One region of the Bacillus sp. NPDC094064 genome, then DNA from elsewhere that is predicted to be linked to it. Evidence: predicted binding sites of a transcription regulator. Region 1 holds the regulator's gene; each other region holds the start of a gene.
What was found. The regulator Rex, encoded in region 1, represses fermentation and respiration genes when NADH is low (regulators of the CRP and FNR family bind a similar motif). The targets are predictions, from matches to a motif close to TTGTGAAATATTTCACAA.
Positions count from the first base shown of each region.

Region 2: a site for Rex is predicted at 3,176-3,193, ahead of nirB (NADPH-nitrite reductase large subunit). Genes of this name have one in related genera too.
Region 3: a site for Rex is predicted at 2,174-2,191, ahead of ACQKNI_RS05300 (formate/nitrite transporter family protein). Genes of this name have one in related genera too.
Region 4: a site for Rex is predicted at 2,741-2,758, ahead of ACQKNI_RS13440 (DUF1641 domain-containing protein). Genes of this name have one in related genera too.

Region 1 is NZ_JBNNUI010000020.1:6,266-11,342, reverse strand. It holds gene ACQKNI_RS25880 (ABC-F family ATP-binding cassette domain-containing protein) at 1-940, opposite strand, end outside; gene ACQKNI_RS25875 (redox-sensing transcriptional repressor Rex) at 1,128-1,757, shown strand; gene ACQKNI_RS25870 (YdiK family protein) at 1,787-1,978, opposite strand; gene ACQKNI_RS25865 (CPBP family intramembrane glutamic endopeptidase) at 1,975-2,724, opposite strand; gene groES (co-chaperone GroES) at 3,123-3,407, shown strand; gene groL (chaperonin GroEL) at 3,445-5,077, shown strand, end outside.
Region 2 is NZ_JBNNUI010000006.1:263,906-268,982, reverse strand. It holds gene ACQKNI_RS16060 (esterase/lipase family protein) at 1-250, opposite strand, end outside; gene ACQKNI_RS16055 (hypothetical protein) at 474-683, opposite strand; gene exsG (exosporium protein ExsG) at 899-1,051, opposite strand; gene ACQKNI_RS16045 (excalibur calcium-binding domain-containing protein) at 1,260-2,081, shown strand; gene ric (iron-sulfur cluster repair di-iron protein) at 2,295-3,002, shown strand; gene nirB (NADPH-nitrite reductase large subunit) at 3,211-5,077, shown strand, end outside.
Region 3 is NZ_JBNNUI010000002.1:147,068-152,144, forward strand. It holds gene ACQKNI_RS05285 (LutC/YkgG family protein) at 1-48, shown strand, start outside; gene ACQKNI_RS05290 (prepilin peptidase) at 162-884, shown strand; gene ACQKNI_RS05295 (cyclic-phosphate processing receiver domain-containing protein) at 899-1,210, shown strand; gene ACQKNI_RS05300 (formate/nitrite transporter family protein) at 1,238-2,089, opposite strand; gene ACQKNI_RS05305 (TerC family protein) at 2,284-3,078, opposite strand; yybP-ykoY riboswitch at 3,169-3,335, opposite strand; gene ACQKNI_RS05310 (TrkH family potassium uptake protein) at 3,374-4,693, opposite strand; gene ACQKNI_RS05315 (alpha/beta-type small acid-soluble spore protein) at 4,808-4,993, opposite strand.
Region 4 is NZ_JBNNUI010000005.1:134,624-139,700, reverse strand. It holds gene tyrS (tyrosine--tRNA ligase) at 1-697, shown strand, start outside; gene ACQKNI_RS13445 (NAD(P)/FAD-dependent oxidoreductase) at 1,008-2,186, opposite strand; gene ACQKNI_RS13440 (DUF1641 domain-containing protein) at 2,231-2,671, opposite strand; gene ACQKNI_RS13435 (winged helix-turn-helix transcriptional regulator) at 3,103-3,450, opposite strand; gene ACQKNI_RS13430 (MFS transporter) at 3,845-5,008, shown strand; gene ACQKNI_RS13425 (aldo/keto reductase) at 5,025-5,077, shown strand, end outside.

The DNA of each region.
Region 1 (5,077 bases):
TAGAATCACCTAATGGTCTTGTTAATAATTCCATTCGGTCCAATTGTTTACGGCGGCTTTGTGCACGTTTCGTCGTAGAGGCACGAGCTATATTCTTTTGTACGAAATCTTCAAGTTTAGCGATTTCATCTTGTTGTTTTTCATAACGCTTCATTTCTTGCTCGTATAAAGCTGATTTTAAGTCTAAATATTTACTGTAGTTACCAACAAATCGTCTGCTTTCTTTATTCGAAATTTCATATACTTGCGTAACGAGTTTGTCTAAGAAATAACGGTCATGAGAAACGATTAGTATTGCGCCAGGATAGCCTTGTAAATATTGTTCAAGCCATGTTAATGTTTCGATGTCTAAATGGTTTGTAGGCTCGTCTAAAATAAGTAAGTCTGGTTTCGTTAATAATAATTTCCCGAGAGCTAATCGTGTTTTTTGTCCGCCGCTTAAAGTGGAGATTGTCGTCTGGTGCGTTTCAACTGGGAAGCCAAGACCGCTTAAAATCGCGCGAATGTCTGCTTCATACTGATAGCCACCTTGATCTTTATAGTCTAATTGTAATTGATCATAATCAGCTAGTAATTTTTCATATGTGGCTGCGTTTGAAAAGTTTTCTTCTTTTCCCATCTCTTGCTCAAGCCTTCGAAGTTTTGTTTCCATTTGCTGCAAGTGCGTAAAGACGGTTAACATTTCATCCCAAATTTTTAAAGACGTTTCTAATCCAGTATTTTGAGCTAAATACCCAATTGAGACATCTTTCGGTTTTATAATTTCGCCGCCATCATGAGATAGCTCTCCAGCAATTATTTTTAATAATGTAGATTTCCCGGCCCCGTTTCGTCCGACTAGTGCGATGCGATCTTTCGTTTGCACTTCCAATTTTATGTTGGCAAGAATCGTTTCTGCACCGTATAATTTCGAAAGTCCATTTACTTGTAATAAAATCAATGTTTTCACCTCAAATAATTTCTTAACTTTGCCATGTTTATATTTCTCAATCATACTAAAAATAGTGTATAGTTTAAAATACAGAGAGAATACTTCTTCTTTCTATTATACAAGGAATTTAATGAGTGCTAAACTTCTGTATTTGATTAAAGTATATGAATCAAGATAGGAAGAGAGGAGAGGTTATATGGATCAGCAAAAAATTCCACAAGCCACTGCTAAGCGATTGCCTCTATACTATCGATTTATCCAAAACTTATCTCTTTCTGGTAAGCAACGTGTTTCATCAGCCGAATTGAGTGAAGCGGTAAAGGTTGATTCCGCAACTATTCGAAGAGATTTCTCGTACTTTGGAGCGTTAGGGAAAAAAGGATATGGATATAACGTAAATTATTTATTATCATTTTTCCGGGAAACACTCGACCAAGATGATATAACACGTGTAGCACTTATTGGAGTAGGTAATTTAGGAACAGCTTTCTTACATTATAATTTCACGAAAAACAATAATACAAAGATTGAAATGGCATTTGATGTTAGTGAAGAGAAAGTTGGAACAGAAATCGGGGGCATTCCTGTATATCATTTAGATGAATTAGAAGAACGTTTATCGACTGATATACAAGTGGCAATATTAACAGTACCCGCTACAGTAGCGCAATCTGTAGCCGATAGATTGGCAGAAACAAACGTGCACGGTATTTTAAACTTTACACCAGCGCGCTTAAATGTGTCAGAGAATATAAGAATTCATCATATTGATTTAGCTGTAGAGTTACAAACACTCGTTTACTTTTTGAAAAATTATCCACAATAAAACGCAGAGGAAGCGACCTCTGCGTTTTATTATTGTTTCTTCTGTGTGAATTTAACTAATATAAGGCGAAGTGCCAAATTAAAATCAATTGTTGCCATAACTGCAAATAGTATTGTCCACATATTCCAGATTGTATCTGTTACGTTCGTAATGGCGAAACGTGTAAAGATACATCCGAGAAGGAAATACAATGCAGCCATGAACAATGGTGAGTTTCTCATACTAAAAATCCTCCGATAAAGCCTTGCATTTTTTCAGCTTCTTTAATCATCTCTTGAATTTGCTCATTGCTTACTGCAATTTGAGCCATTGCAACGAGTGTATTCATCGCAACATGAGCTGCAATTGGAACGATAATACGTTTCGTTTTTACATATAAAAAGGCGAATACGAGCCCCATAGCAGTGTATACCAATAAGTGAGTGAAATCAAAATGAATCGCCGCAAATACAAGAGAACTAATGATAGCGGCAATAAAGAAGTTAAACTTCTTGTAAAGTGTACCAAATAAAATTTTTCTAAATACGATTTCTTCTAGGATAGGTCCGATTATAGATACAACAATAAGGAACCAAGGTGTTGTTCTTGCGATGTCCATAAGTCTTGCTGTATTTTCAGATCCAGGTTTAATACCTAGTAAATACATTTCAATCATACCAGCAATACTTTGTGAGAAAAATGCTAAGAAGAACCCGATAAAAATCCATCCAACTGTAGCTGGAACAGAAGAGCGCATTGCATCTAAATGCCTGTCACGAATATCTGTTCTAAGTAACCAAAGTACGATGCATAATGCAATAAAGAAGCTAATGATAGCCCAATGTCCAGTTATGATTTGCCCTTTTTCTTCAGTGGTTAATCCTCTATTATCATAGAGACCTGTTTTTAAGAGTAATGGCAATCCAACAATTCCGGATAACTGCATTAAAATATATGTAACGATAACCCACCAATATTGTTTCTTCAAATGGTTTAACCATCCTTTCTAACTCTAGTTTATGAGATAAGGCAGGATAACATGTAATATGCTACCTACGATATAAACTTTCATTCGAATTATGATTTTTTTGTAAATCTGTATTGGAAATTAAAATAGAAGACAGGAAAAAGCTGTGTATGTAGCGAAAACAACTTAGGGTGTCCTTCATATTGTAACATACGAGCAGTGGAAACAACGATTCATATAGTAAAGCTAGTAGAAGAAGAATTTTATATAGAAAAGTATATAGTGATTTGCGAAAAAATTATGATTTTTTTACTTGCAAAAGAAATTGAGATTATTTATTATTATAAGTGTGTTAGCACTCGGGTGACTTGAGTGCTAATAAATAAAATTTACATAACAAAATGAGGAGGTTATTGTTCATGCTAAAGCCATTAGGTGATCGCGTTGTAATTGAGCTTGTTCAAGCAGAAGAAAAAACAGCAAGTGGTATTGTATTACCAGACACTGCAAAAGAAAAACCACAAGAGGGTAAAGTTGTTGCAGCAGGTACTGGTCGAGTGCTTGAAAATGGTGAGCGTGTTGCTTTAGAGGTAGCAGCAGGTGATCTTATCATCTTCTCAAAATATGCAGGTACTGAAGTGAAATACGAAGGTAAAGAGTACTTGATTTTACGTGAAAGTGACATTTTAGCGGTTATCGGTTAATTATATAAATCTTAAAAATTCAAGGGGGTCAATTATTATGGCAAAAGATATTAAATTTGGTGAAGAAGCACGTCGTTCGATGCTTCGCGGTGTCGACACTCTTGCAAATGCAGTAAAAGTAACGCTTGGACCAAAAGGTCGTAACGTTGTACTTGAGAAAAAATTCGGTTCACCACTTATTACTAATGATGGTGTAACGATCGCAAAAGAAATCGAATTAGAAGATGCATTCGAAAACATGGGTGCAAAATTAGTAGCAGAAGTTGCTAGCAAAACAAATGATGTAGCTGGTGACGGAACAACAACTGCAACTGTATTAGCACAAGCTATGATTCGTGAAGGTCTTAAAAACGTAACAGCTGGCGCTAACCCAATGGGTCTTCGTAAAGGTATCGAAAAAGCTGTTGCTGCTGCAATTGAAGAATTAAAAACGATTTCTAAACCAATCGAAGGCAAATCTTCAATCGCACAAGTAGCTGCTATTTCTGCTGCTGACGAAGAAGTAGGTCAATTAATCGCTGAAGCAATGGAGCGCGTTGGTAACGACGGCGTTATTACTTTAGAAGAATCTAAAGGTTTCACAACAGAATTAGACGTAGTAGAAGGTATGCAATTTGATCGTGGATATGCATCTCCTTACATGATTACTGATTCTGACAAAATGGAAGCGGTTCTTGATAACCCATACATTTTAATTACTGACAAAAAGATTTCTAACATCCAAGAAATCTTACCAGTATTAGAGCAAGTGGTACAACAAGGTAAACCACTTCTTATCATTGCTGAAGATGTAGAAGGCGAAGCTTTAGCTACATTAGTAGTGAACAAACTTCGTGGTACATTCAATGTAGTAGCTGTTAAAGCTCCTGGATTTGGTGACCGTCGTAAAGCGATGCTAGAAGATATCGCAATCTTAACTGGTGGCGAAGTAATCACTGAAGAATTAGGCCGTGACTTAAAATCTGCTACAGTTGAATCTTTAGGACGCGCTGGTAAAATCGTTGTAACGAAAGAAAACACAACTGTAGTTGAAGGTATTGGAAATACACAACAAATCGAAGCTCGCATTGGTCAAATCCGTGCGCAATTAGAAGAAACAACTTCTGAATTCGATCGTGAAAAATTACAAGAGCGTCTTGCAAAACTTGCAGGTGGCGTAGCAGTAATTAAAGTAGGTGCAGCAACTGAAACTGAGTTAAAAGAGCGCAAACTTCGCATTGAAGATGCACTTAACTCAACTCGTGCAGCAGTAGAAGAAGGTATCGTTGCAGGTGGTGGTACTTCACTTATGAACGTATACACGAAAGTAGCTTCTATCGTAGCTGAAGGCGACGAAGCAACAGGTATCAACATCGTACTTCGTGCACTAGAAGAGCCAGTTCGTCAAATCGCAATCAACGCTGGTCTAGAAGGATCTGTAGTTGTAGAGCGTCTAAAAGGCGAAAAAGTAGGCGTTGGTTTCAACGCAGCTACTGGTGAGTGGGTTAACATGCTTGAAACTGGTATCGTAGATCCAGCTAAAGTAACTCGCTCTGCACTTCAAAACGCAGCATCTGTTGCAGCTATGTTCTTAACAACTGAAGCTGTAGTAGCTGACAAGCCAGAACCAGCTGGTGCTGCTGGAATGCCTGACATGGGCGGCATGGGCATGGGCGGTATGGGCGGAATGA
Region 2 (5,077 bases), on a different contig from region 1:
ATACTGTCTTTCCATACCAACTATCCGCATTACCATTCCTTCCTTGGACAAAAAGGATTGGAGGCTTACTCTCATCATAATTAGTTGGCTTTTGACCTAAAAACCATTCTCCAGGTGTAAATACTTCTTGATCAGGAAATCCAGTTTTAAGCTCTTTTACTCCCTCCGCCTCTACTTTCGTACTAACAACCAATGGAGCCATAATAATAAATGCGAGAAATAGTATCATACACCTTTGCAAAATCCTCATTAACATTCCCCCTTTTTTGAAAGGAAGCACTAATTTTACTCTAGTTTATTTTTGTAGATAAAATAAATAGTAACTGTCCTTTCTTATGAAATGTTATTCTCTCATCATTTACTCATTCCTTTACTCAGTAAACGCATAAAAATTTTCTCAATACATTTCTCTACTATAAAAAGCTACGTATAAAAGGTCTCTTATTCATAACCCTTTATACGTAGCTTCTTTATTATAAATCAATGATATATTCATCATCATATTTATCGTATTGTAACCCTGCCCCTATTTGGGATTCCGTAACCTGATCTCTTAAAAACGGTGCATATTCCATTTTGCTAGTTGCAATTTCAATTCCATATTTTTTCGTTAAATGGGCTAATTCTATTAAAAACCACTCTCTTCGCAATACAACTGGAATATCAAATGTTCGTCTTTTCATATATAATAGCACCTCTTTTATTTTCATAACTTTAAAAAATTCACTCCATACATTTCTTAAGACTAGTGTTCATCAATTACAGCAAATGAAACATTATAGTATATGCATGTCCCTTTTAAACGTGCTATTACAAAAATAGTATCGTAGTTCACATAATATAATTATGTATAAGTAGAAAGAGGCTTGTCCTCCTCTTTCTACTATAGGGATTTAAATTAAGAACATCTTGGTACACCAAAAGCTAAAAATAATCCTGCAACTCCTGCTGTAATCGGTACTTTTAACGTAATAACATCGTCCACTTTCGTTACTAAAAAGTACGCATTACCTTCTTGTAATACACAATTTACTACCAATTGAAATTCCATTCAGCTCTCCTCCTTTCAATCGATATACTATAATTTATGAAACTTATTTCAAAAAGTAATAGTAATTATATCCATTTTTCTTAATATAAAAATTAATTGTTAATTATTCTGTTAAAAATATTAATTTTCTAAATTTATATAAAACGTGTAATATCCAATAAGTTCCTATATAATCAATAGTGAAAATCTTACAAATGGAGGTATAAAAATGGCTATTTTGAGTAATATTGGCGCAGCTTTATTTTTAATTGCTATCATTCTTTTAATCTTATGTATCATTTCATTCTTTAAGAAAAATGGAAAAGCAAAACAATATGGGCGTCCTACCGTTATTCTTTTTATGATTTCAATTGTATTAATAATTACTGGGGTAGAAACTTCTAATCACCCAATTGTTGAATTCTTTACTATATTAAGTTTTGTCTTATTTATTTTCTTCCTTGTTCTAGCACTTTTATCTGTAATTAAGAAAACCGGTGTAGCAAAAAAACAATTTATCATTACAGCAGTATTGTTTGTCATTTTTGTTGCGCTAACAAGTATTTCAACTCCTTCTTCTGAAAAAACAACAGCAACTAGCAAGAAAGTTGCCTCAAACAATGAAGAACAAAAAGATAACGAAAAGAAAAAAGAACTAGAAAAGAAAGAAGCGGACGAAAAAACTCGTAAGCAAGAAGATGAAAAACGCCAGGCTGATGAACTAGCTCGTAAACAACAAGAAGAACAAAAGCGTCTGGCTGATGAACAGGCTCGTAAACAGCAAGAAGAGCAAAAACGCCAAGCTGATGAACAGGCTCGTAAACAACAAGAGGAACAGAAACGCCAAGCTGATGAACTAGCTCGTAAACAACAAGAAGAACAGCAAAAAGCGCAGCAAGCCCAAGCGCAACCAGATGCAGGAAATACTAGTAATGTATCCTACGCAAATTGTGCCGCAGTTAGAGCTGCCGGGAAAGCTCCTTTATATAAAGGTCAACCAGGATATAGTCGTAAACTAGATAGAGAAGGCGATGGAGTCGCATGCGAATAATAATAAAAAAAGAAGCTTAATAGAAGCTTCTTTTTTTACTGTAACGTCTTATATTTAATATCTCTTCCCCTTTTTTCAGATGCGTCCTTAAATAAATTTCATATTATTATTCTCAAAAATGACACATATTAAGTGATTTATATCACCACACTCATTTTCGTATATTGCTATTCTTAGTTTAGTTATCACAATAAACTTTATGGAGGCATTCATATGGAACATACATTTACTGAAACTTCTATTGTCGGTGAGATTGTTACACAATTTCCGAAATCCAGTGATCTTTTTAAATCATATAGAATAGATTTTTGTTGTGGTGGTAATAAACCACTTATTGATGCAATTAATGAAAGAAATTTATCAGCTTCTGAAGTAATTTCAGAATTAAATACGCTTTATCATAAGACAAAACTATTAAACGAATCTGAAATTGATTGGAAAAATGCTTCTTATCGCGAATTGATTGATTATATAATTAATAAGCATCATCGCTATTTAAATGAAGAATTGCCACAGCTAAGTCCATATGTGACGAAAGTATTACGCGTTCACGGGGCAAGTCAGCCTCATTTAGCTCAAATTCATACGCTATTTCATGAACTTAAGATGGAACTAGAACAACATTTAATTAAAGAAGAAACGGAAGATTTCCCATTAATTTTAGAATTCGAACAAAATCCAACTGATGAAAACTATGCAAAGTTACGTAAAGTAGTAGATGAATTAGAAAATGAACATAATCACGCTGGAAATATTATAAAAGAACTTCGCAAAGTGACAAATGACTTTACTCCTCCAGAAGGAGCTTGTGGCACTTATCGCCTTGTTTACCAACGTCTTGAAGCGCTAGAGTCTGATTTATTTGAGCATATTCATTTAGAAAATAATATTTTATTTCCACGTGCCATTACGAGAGCATAAATTAAGTGCAGGACATGAGTTTACATACTTATGTCCTGCTTTTTCATTTTGCGAAAAATATCCACATCCCCCTCACACAAATCCGAATTTTAACAATTTGTGAATTATTATAAAGATGTGATAAATATCACATCTCCCCCTTTTTTGATTTTCTATAATAAAAATATAATCCTTTGTTCAATATTTCACATAAAAAGGGGAAACGAAAATGAAAAAACGTTTAGTTATGATCGGAAATGGTATGGCTGGCATACGTTGTATAGAAGAAATATTAAAACATGATAGTAATTTATATGAGATTACTATTTTTGGAGATGAACCGCATCCAAACTACAATCGCATTATGCTCTCTCATGTTTTACAAGGAAAAACAAATATGCAAGATATCATTATGAATGAATACAGTTGGTATGAGGAAAATGAGATAACCTTGTATACAGATGAAAGAGTTCAGAATATTAACCGAGAAGAAAAAATCATTATCACAGAAAAGAATCGTACTCTTACATATGACAAACTCATTGTCGCAACAGGTTCTAGCGCTTTTATTTTACCTGTTGAAGGTTCCACTCTTTCTGGTGTAACAGGATTTCGAACTATTGAAGATACACAGTTTATGATTGATACCGCTAAAGAAAAGAAAAAGGCCGTTGTCATTGGTGGTGGGTTACTTGGTTTAGAAGCCGCAAGAGGCCTTATTGACTTAGGAATGGACGTACATGTTGTTCATTTAATGCCTAGCTTAATGGAGCAACAACTAGATACGAAAGCAGCTTCTCTTCTGCGTGAAGATTTAGAAACACAAGGCATGAAGTTTCTAATGGAAAAGAAAACTGTAAAAATTCTTGGTACAGAACATGTTGAGGGCATTCAATTTGAAGATGGTGAAGTTGTAGATTGTGATTTAATCGTAATGGCTGTCGGAATACGCCCAAATACTCAAATAGCAAGAGATGCTGGTTTACTTGTCAATCGCGGCATTGTAGTCAATGACTATATGCTAACAAATGATGAATCCATTTATGCAGTTGGTGAATGTGCAGAACATGATGGTATCGCATATGGACTTGTTGCCCCTCTCTATGAACAAGGCACAATATTAGCGAAACATATAACGAATTTACAAACGAATGGATACACGGGCAGTATCGTTGGTACGCAATTAAAAGTCGCTGGTTGTGATTTATTCTCTGCTGGCCAAATTTATGAAGATGATCAAACGAAAGCAATATCAATCTTTGATGAATGTAAACGTTCCTATAAAAAAGTATTAATTCGTGACAATAAAGTCGTTGGTATCGTTTTATACGGGGATACTGCTGATGGTACACGACTCTTTAGCATGTTAAAGAAAGAAGAAGATATACAAGAATATACAACCGCTTCCCTTCTTCACAAAGCTGGTGAAGAAAGTGAACTTGACGTTGCTACAATGAGTGCGGATGACACGATTTGTGGATGTAATGGTGTTACGAAAGGTACAATCGTTCATGCCATTTTAGAGCAAGAATTAACTACTTTTGAAGAGGTAAAAGGATGCACGAAAGCCGCAGGATCTTGTGGTAAATGTCGTCCGCTTGTGGAACAAGTTTTATCTCATACACTCGGAGATGCCTTTGATGCTTCTGCGCAGTCTGCTGGTATGTGCGGATGTACAAGTTTATCACGAGATGAAGTCGTAACGGCCATTCACGAGAAAGGTTTAAAATCTCCAAAAGAAGTACGAAATGTTCTTGGTTTTGTACATGAAGATGGCTGTTCGAAATGTCGTCCTGCTTTGAACTACTATTTACGTATGGCGATTCCAGAAGAATATGAAGATGATAAAGCATCCCGTTTCGTTAATGAAAGAATGAATGGTAACATCCAGCACGATGGTACATTCTCTGTTATTCCACGTATGTACGGAGGCGTTACAACAGCAGATGATTTAATGAAAATTGCTGAAGTTGCGAAAAAGTACGATGTGCCTCTTGTGAAAATTACAGGTGCGAGCCGAATCGGCTTATATGGTGTTAAGAAACAAGATTTACCTAACGTATGGGCTGACTTAAATATGACTTCGGGATATGCGT
Region 3 (5,077 bases), on a different contig from region 1:
GTTGTCGGAGTACACGGACCATTAAAAGCAGTATATTTCATCGTATAAAATAGGGGAAAGCAGGCCAGAAAATGGCCTGCTTTTTTAGTAGAATAAAGGATAATATGAAGTAGAAGTTCTCTCCTTTTTTTGCTATGTTCTTTTGGAAAGGAGAGGAAGGGATGTTCACTTATGTATATGCATTGTTAGTGGGTATGGTGTTTGGTTCTTTTTTTATGGTAATCGCAATGAGGATTCCTGTAGGGGAATCTATTATTACACCGCGTTCGCATTGTCACTACTGCAAGTATACGTTACAGCCAAAAGAATTGATTCCAATCATTTCATTTTGTATGCAGAAAGGGCGTTGTACGAATTGTAAAAGAAAAATCTCAAGTTTGTACATAGCATTTGAATTTATTACAGGGAGTTTGTTTGTTCTTACTGTATATGTAATTGGAATAGAACGAGAGCTTATTCCTATTTTATCGCTCTTTTCTTTACTTCTCATTATTACGGTTACAGATGCAGTATATATGTTAATACCTAATCGTATTTTAATTTGGTTTGCCTTTTTGCTTACTTTAGAATGTATTTTTGTACCGTTAGTTACTTGGATAGATAGTATAGCAGGCAGTGGGATTATTTTTATTCTGTTATATTGTGTGCGAAGGATTTATCCAAAGGGTCTTGGCGGAGGGGATGTGAAATTACTTTCGTTACTTGGGTTTGTAGTAGGAGTGAAAGGGAGTTTTATGATTTTACTTTTATCATCTTGCTTTAGTCTTTGTTTTTTCGGGATTGGTATAGCATTAAAACGTATTAAAATAAGAACCCAAATTCCATTTGGACCTTTTATTAGCCTTGGGGCAATATGTTATGTATTGATCGCATATTCAAAGTAGAGAGGAAATAGAAAATGAATGTGTATATGGATGATCAAAGAATTTGTCTGTTCGGATATGTGCTAGCAACTACAGTAGAATGTGCCTTGCAAATGGTTCGGGATTATGATGTGAATATTCTTTCTCTTGATTTTAATATGGGATGGAGACAAAGTAATGGGCTTGATTTCGTAGATGCTTTTTGTGAAGAGCGATTATATGTTAAGGAAATTCACTTGCATACAAATGATGTCATTGGTATGCATAAAATGAAGCGAAGAATAGAAAGAGGGAAAGAGCAAGGAGAGATTGATCCTCATATTGTCGTTAAATATGTAGGGAGCTAAAAACTCCAAAGTGATACTTTGGAGTTTTTAATGTTTCATATGTGCTTGTAAAGGAATGATTTCCTCTGTTTGAGCTACTGCTAATTCAGTTTCTTCCTGTTTAACAGTAGGTGCTTTCTTTGTTAAGTAATGATAAACCATACCGACAAATACGGATCCGCCAATAATGTTACCGATTGTAACTGGAATTAAGTTATGAATAGCACCCGCAAAAGTAATTGTATCAGGATGTGGTGAAACTAAAGATAAGGCAAACAGAGATAAGTTTGCAATGCTATGCTCATAGCCAGACAAGAAGAATGTGAAAACGAGCATCATTATCATCAATATTTTTGCTGTATCGCCTTTTACTTGAGAAGGTAAGAAGCAGGCAAGACATACGAGCCAGTTACATAAAATCGCTTTAAAGAATAATTGCATTGTAGGTGTGTTCATTTTTCCTTCAACGACTGTATTCATTAAATGACCGTGATCGATTGCTCCAAAAATGCCAGTTGCGTAAAATAGTAAGGCAAAGAATAAAGCGCCAGCTAAGTTACCTGCATAACAAGCACCCCAGTTACGAAGTGTATCAGAAATCGTTGTTTCTTTTCGTAAAGTTGCCACTGTGAAATACATTGTATTTCCAGTAAATAATTCAGCACCGCCATATATAATAAGTACGAGAGCAATTCCGAAAAACATGGACTCAGCTAAATAGGTTGCTGGTGAATCTGCAATGTGAAAAAAGTTACCTAATTTAAAACATAGTACAATAACAAAACCGATATAAACGCCAGCAAGTGCAGCACGGATGAAATATTGCATTGGATTTGTATCTAGCATCTGCTTCTTGCTCTTAGCCAGTTTGACAACATAATCTAATCCTTGTTCTAGCATGAATAATACGCTCCTTTAATACATCGTCTCTAAATACTCTTTATATGAATAAAGTACATGGATTTGTTCTCGTTTTCAATAAGTTTGTTCAATATTTCACAAAAAGGACATACATACAGAAGGGAAGCGTTTACAAAAGGTAGTATAATGGAATTTTTTCTGAAAATAGAAAGGGAAAAGAAAAAGCGCTGTAATTACAGCGCTTTTTCGTCTAAATTCTTTTCTACTTTTACTTCTACTTCTTTTGAGAAGAACCAACCACAAACTGCGATTCCAACTAATACACCCCAGAATGTAAGCTTCCACGGAGTAGATTCTGGGAATGAGTGTGGAAGGACACCTAAAGCAGGGTGTGCTAACGTATACACTGCTAATTTCACACCAACCCAACCTACAATTAAAAATGCTGCAGTTTCAAGTCCTGGTTTACGTTTTAATATTTGTACGAAAGCAGATGCTGCAAATCGCATAATAACTAATCCGATAAGTCCACCTGTAAAGATAACGATAAATTGCCCTGTATCAAGACTACCAATCGTACCTAACCCTGTTTTTGGTAAAGTCATTGCTAATGCAACGGCAGCTAAAATAGAATCAACTGCGAAGGCAATATCTGCAACTTCGACTTTAAAGACAGTCCACCAAAAGTTCTCTTGCTTTTTCTCTGTTTCTTTTTCTTCTGTTTCTTCAGGTGCGTTCTTTTTAACATACGTTTTAAATAAGTGATTACCAGCGATAAACATAAGATAAATGGCACCAATTGCTTGCACTTGCCATACATCGACTAGAAATGAAATCATAAATAGTGATCCGAAGCGGAAAACAAATGCCCCTGCTAATCCATAAAATAGTGCTTTCTTTCGTTTTTCTTCTGGTAAATGTTTTACCATAATTGCCAGAACGAGAGCGTTATCAGCCGCTAAAATCCCCTCTAGTGCAATTAGGATGAGTAATACCCAACCATACTCCAATAATAATGATACATCCATGTACATTCTCCTCTCATTTCTATAAGTACTAAATAAGTGAAGAATTTCCCCACTATTTAGTTTCCCCATACTCCTGCCTATTAACTTTGGAATAATTTGGTAATGAATACAAAAAAGACCTCTGCCGTTAATAGGCAAAGGTCTTGCTAGACATATGTAATGAAAATGCCAACAAAGCCGGAAGAACTAAGTTCTACGTAATGACGACTTTGTTTCCAAGAAATAATTCTTGGACGCTACTCCCCTTTGGAGATATGCTATTGTATTCTCATTATATGGATAATTTATACGGTTGTCAACCTGTTAAAATATCTTCATTCGGATATTTTATTTTTCGGTTCTTTTTACGTGCAAATGAAAAGGCCAATGTTAAAGGTCCCATTTTGCCAAAGAACATCATAAAGATAATAATAGTTTTTCCGATCATAGTTAAGTGGGGTGTTAAATTCATGCTGAGGCCGACAGTACCGAATGCTGAAAATACTTCGAAAGCACTCATCAATAGAGGAACACGCTCAGTAATACTCAAAATTAAAATAGCAAAAAAGATAAATGAAATGGAAATAATAGTAATGGTTAATGATTTGACAATGAGAGTATCTTTAATGGATTTTTTAAACACGACAATATCATCTTGTTCTTGTAAAAATTTAAATACGCCAAAAAGCATAATTAAAAAGGTTGTTAACTTAATTCCACCACCAGTTGAAGCACTACCAGCGCCAATAAACATAAGGAGCATCATTAATAGTAGGGAAGGTTTGGATAATGCAGAAATATCAACTGTATTAAACCCGGCAGTTCGCGTTGAAATTGCTTGGAAATAAGCGGCCATTCCTTCTTCAAAAGGGGTAAATCCTCTCATAGAAAGGGAGTTATGGAACTCGAATATAAAAATTAAAACGGTAGCAATAATATTTACGATTAGAGTAGAAGAGAGCATAAGTTTTGAGTGTAAAGTAAGGTTTTTAAAATTTTTCTTTCTTTTGATATCTATGATGACTGTAAAACCAATCCCACCTAAAATGATGAGGGAGGAAATAACAAGATTGACAAGAATGCTATGGGAATGGGACATTAAATTATCACTCCACACAGAAAAACCAGCGTTATTAAAGGCTGAGATCGAATGAAAAAAACTATAATATATCCCTTTCGCAATCCCGTATTTGGGTACCCATTCAAAAGAGAGAAACAAAGTAGCGATACATTCAACTGTAAAAGAGAATAAAAATAATGATTTGGCAAGACGAATGACCCCGCCGATATTCGTTTGATTTAATGCTTGTTGCAGTAAAATTCGGTTTTGAAGCCCGATTTTTCTACCGAGCATAATCGCAATTAAAACAGCAAAGCTCATAATGCCAAGCCCACCCACTTGTATAAGCGTTAAAATGACACACTGTCCAAATAAAGTAAATACTTTTCCAGTATCCACAACACCAAGCCCAGTAACAGTACAAGCAGAAACGGTTGTAAATAAGGCATCGAGCCATGAAATAGACGTTGTTGTAGCAATTGGTAATTTTAATAAGCATGTGCCAACAATTGATAACACAATAAAAGATAAAGTAAGAACGCGGGGAGGACTCATGCTAATATTAATCCGTTTCATGTCACATATCACTCCTTTCGTTTTGCTTTTACTAGTATGTGAAAAAGCACGATTATGTATGTTAAAAATAGAAAGAGGCAGAGAATATCTGCCTCTAAGCCATATGTTATAGTATTATCCACGTAATTGTTGTTGAGCTAAAGCGACAAGACGTTTTGTTACTTCACCGCCAACTGAACCGTTAGAGCGAGAAGCTGTATTAGACCCTAAGCTAACACCGAATTCTTGTGCAATTTCATATTTAAATTGTTCAAGCGCTTGTTCTGCACCTGGAACTAGTAATTTGTTTGTTTTCACCATGTTGATACACATCCTTATGAGTAGTCCAGTTTAGTTAAGTACTATCTAAACTGGTACCGTTATTTTATGTGGAAACGATGTACT
Region 4 (5,077 bases), on a different contig from region 1:
AATTGGTGGTAGTGACCAATGGGGAAATATTACGAGCGGTTTAGATTTAATTCGTAAGTTAGAAGGTCATGAGGCGAAAGTATTTGGACTAACAATTCCGTTATTATTAAAATCAGATGGTACGAAGTTTGGTAAATCAGCAGGCGGTGCGGTTTGGCTTGATCCTGAAAAAACAACACCGTTTGAATTTTACCAGTTCTGGGTAAATACAGATGATCGTGATGTGGTGAAATACTTGAAATACTTTACGTTCTTAACGAAAGAGCGCATTGATGAATTAGCAGCAAAGGTAGAAGCAGAGCCTCATAAACGTGAAGCGCAAAAGGTATTAGCAGAAGAAATGACGAAGTTCGTTCATGGTGAAGAAGCGTTCCTGCAGGCTGTGAAAATTACAGCAGCGTTATTTAGCGGAGATATTAAAACGTTAACAGCTGATGAAATTGAACAAGGTTTTAAAGAGATGCCAACATTCGAGTCTTCAAAAGAGAAGAAAAACATCGTAGAGTGGCTAGTTGATTTAGGAATTGAACCATCTAGACGACAAGCACGTGAAGACATTAATAATGGCGCGATTTCTATGAATGGTGAAAAAGTAACAGATGTTGGTACGGATGTAACTGTAGAAAATTCATTTGATGGAAGATTTATTATTATCCGTAAAGGGAAGAAGAACTACAGTTTAGTGAAGCTAGGATAACGAATACAATCGAAAAATTATATCGGCGATTTTTCGAATATATCGACCGTAACTCGAATTATATCGGCGATTTTTAAAATATATCGACCGCAAGTCAAAATATATCAGCGATGTTCCCGATATATCGATTTACCGACAAAAAATGACAATAGAAGCTGTTCCAAACGGGACAGCTTCTACTAAAAAGAGTCAGTATATTTTGATAATTATAGAGGATTATAGTATTCTTCTGCCGAATAAATAAGTTAGAGAAAATTACGGATAAAAATAGCCCGAACCATGCTGGGCATGATTCGGGCTTATATTCAGATTAGTAAGCTAAGCTGAATAGACCTTTAATGTGTGATAAGTAACGAACGTTACTTGCTTCTTTCATTAATGATGCTGGTAAGCCTTTAAGTGGAGTATTGCTTGCTCCGATTGTAGCAACAGCATCTTTACGTCCTAGACTAGCAAGTGTTCCAGAGTTTACAGGTGCGAACTCTTCGAATGCTTTGCCTTCTAGTGCTGCGTATAAGTTGTATCCAATTAACTCACCCATTTGCCAAGCGATTTGTGCAGTTGGTGGGTATGGACGTCCGTCTGGAGCGAAGACAACAGCGCTGTCTCCAGCAACGAATACGTCTTTGTGAGAAGTAGATTGTAGGTATGCATCAACTGTTGCACGACCACGGTTAACTTCAAGACCTGATTCACCGATTAATGGGTTACCTTGTACGCCGCCTGTCCAAACGAATGTGTTAGCAACAAGTTTTTGACCGTCTTTTAAGTCGATTTCATTGCCAGCAACGTTTGTTACAGGAAGACCAGTTAAGAATGTAACGCCGCGTGCTTCTAAGCTAGTAGTTGCACGTTCGATTAAGTGGTCCGGTAATACTGGAAGGATTTTTGGACCTGCTTCAACAAGAAGAAGTTTCACTTCTTTTGGATTTACGCCGTGGCTTTTTGCAAGTTTAGGCATAATGTCAGCAAGCTCACCAACTAGCTCAACGCCAGTTAATCCGCCACCACCGATTACGATTGTAGCATCAGCTTCGTTTTTCGTTTTCGCGTATTCACGAATACGGTCTTCAACGTGTTTGTAGATTTTGTTTGCATCAGCAGCAGATTTTAATACCATGCTGTTTTCTTCTAGTCCTGGAATACCGAAGTAAGCAGTTTTACTTCCTAAAGCAACTACAAGTGCATCGTAAGATAAAGTAGTGCCGCCAGCTAGTTTGATTTCTTTGCTATCAACAGAGAATGACTCAACTGTTGCGATTTTAAGATCGATGTCTTTACCTTTGAAAAGCTTTGTAAGTGGCATTGCAATTGCTTGCTCAGCAACGTTACCAGCTGCAAGGCGGTGTAGTTCAGTGATGATTTGGTGTGTTGGGTATTGGTTAATCACTGTAACTTGTGCTTCTGATTTGCTGTAATATTTACGTACGTTTAAAGCGGCAAGAAGACCGCCATAACCAGCGCCTAAGATGACAATTTGTTTTGACATAGTATGATATCCCCCGTCTTTACTAATTGTTGTTATAAATTCAATTATTTATTGTTGCGTTCTGCACTAATTTGAAGATATGCGTTCACAAAGCGGAACATTTTTTGTGCTTGTGGATCTTTTAGTAATTTCAATAGACCGAATAGGCCGATAACTTCATTACTTTCGTCAGCACGATCTTTCGCTTCGATTGCAGTCGCAGCCATGCTTTTCACTGTATCTTTTACAGGTTCTACAAGCTCTGTGATTGCACCAACAGTGTCGCTTTTTAATACTTCATCAGTAGCAACAGTTTGAGCGAAGTCATAAGATTTAGTTAAAATGTTAACAAGCTCAGTTAATTTTGGAAGCTGTTCTACTAGTGTTGTTAATGATTCTTGTACCTCAGGTTTTAACAACTGATCAAGTACATCAAGTTGTCCTTGGCTAGCAGAAATTTGTACAGTTTCTTGTTCTGGCTTTGTTTGAGTCATAGTTTCTGGCATCTCCAATTCTCCTTTACGATAGCAATACTCTTATTTTTGATAAGTAAGATAGTAACCGTTTACGAAACTTTATACAAAGTTTCACAAAACACAATAAAATGCCTTTAAATTTATGATAACAAATAAGCTGAAATCATAAATCTAAAACCATAACGTCTTACCTATTATTTATGAACTGTCCGATACATGGCTTGTCCGCATAATGGAAAGGTCCTTTATCGGAAAGTGTATATAATATATATCTTATATTATATACTATATACACCTATGTTAACATAAAAATGATTCCTAATTATTTGATATTAAGTGCATAACCTAGTACTGACAAGGCATGAAAGCGCATAAAATATTTTGTTTGAATGAGAAATGTACATATATATGAAGAAAAAAAGGAAAAAATGAACAAATTACTGTTCTTTTTTTCCTTTTTCTTATTGTTCAGCTTCTGTCATAAGCATCGATGTGTTACCGCCTTTTTCAAGATGGCATTCGCCCCAAGTGCAAAGAGAATCAAGAATGGCTTCTAAAGACCAGCCGTAGTCAGTAAGAGAATATTCTACTTTTGGGGGTACTTGGTTGTATACCTTTCTTTGAATAACTCCGTCTTCTTCTAATTCACGTAATTGCTGAGTTAACATTTTCTGCGTAATACCAGGCATTAAACGTTTGAGTTCACTCGTTCTTTTTGTGCCTTTCTGTAAGTGGCAAAGGATTACGACTTTCCATTTTCCGCCGATAACCTCTAAAGTCGCTTCTACAGGAATATTGTATTTCTTCATATAAAAAATCTCCTTTGATGAATATGGATTTATACTTTTCAACGAAAGAAGCTAAATAATGTAAATGTTACTTTTTAGTGCCTATAGCACTTTAAAGTACGTACTTTTTATTATGTTGAATATGTTTCATAATAGCATACGTAAGAGGCAAATGAGTAGTACGGTACTAAAAAGTGCCTATGTTACTTTTTGGTGCCTATCGTACTTAAAAGTGCGTTCTTTCAAAAAGGAATGAAACCATTCATAATAGCATTTGTAGAGAGTAAATATATTTTTTAGAAGATAAAAGGGCCTTTTTATCACACTATTATGATTGGATTTCTTGTAATAAGGAGGAATTCAATTGAGTTCATATACAATATCATCTTCGGAGGTTCAGACGAATCGAAGAAGTATGTTTGCTTTGTTAGCATTAGCTATTAGTGCGTTTGGAATAGGAACGACCGAATTTATAAGTGTGGGTTTATTACCATCCATTTCGGAAGATTTACATGTTTCTGTCACAACAGCTGGTTTAACTGTTTCTTTATATGCGTTAGGGGTAGCGTTTGGCGCCCCAGTGTTAACGTCGTTAACAGCTAGTATGTCGCGAAAGACGTTATTAATGTGGATTATGATTATTTTCATTATTGGTAATGGAATTGCAGCTGTGGCGACAAGTTTCACTGTTTTACTTATCGCGAGAGTTGTATCTGCTTTCGCACACGGCGTTTTTATGTCGATCGGATCCACGATTGCAGCCGCACTTGTACCAGAGAATAAACGAGCTAGTGCAATTGCGTTTATGTTTACTGGTTTAACGGTTGCGACGATCACAGGTGTACCAATTGGAACGTTTATTGGTCAGCAATTTGGCTGGAGAGCTTCCTTTATGGTAATTGTTGTAATTGGAATTGTTGCTTTAATTGCAAATAGTATATTAGTCCCGTCTAATTTGAAAAAAGGTACGTCCGTATCATTTCGTGATCAGTTCAAATTGATTACGAACGGAAGGTTATTACTTGTTTTCATCATTACTGCATTAGGATACGGGGGAACATTTGTAACGTTTACGTATTTATCACCGCTATTACAAGAAGTAACCGGATTTAAAGCAAGTACCGTTACAATCATTTTGTTAGTGTACGGGATTGCAATTGCGATTGGGAATATGATCGGTGGTAAGTTATCAAATCGTAATCCAATTCGAGCATTATTTTATATGTTTTTCATTCAAGCGATTGTATTATTCGTGCTAACATTTACAGCACCATTTAAAGTAGTGGGGCTCATTACGATTATTTTTATGGGACTATTCGCATTTATGAATGTTCCTGGATTACAAGTATATGTCGTTATATTAGCTGAACGATTCGTGCCGAGTGCTGTCGATGTAGCATCAGCAATGAATATTGCAGCATTTAACGCTGGAATCGCTCTCGGTGCTTATTTAGGCGGTATTGTAACGAACTCGTTAGGGTTACTTCATACAGCTTGGGTAGGTGGCATTATGGTAGCAGGTGCTGTTATTTTAACGGCGTGGAGCATGGCATTAGAAAAAAGAGATCAAGTGAAATAAAAGGAGAGAAAATAAAATGAAAAACTTACAAAGTACAACAACATTGCATAACGGTGTAGAAATGCCTTG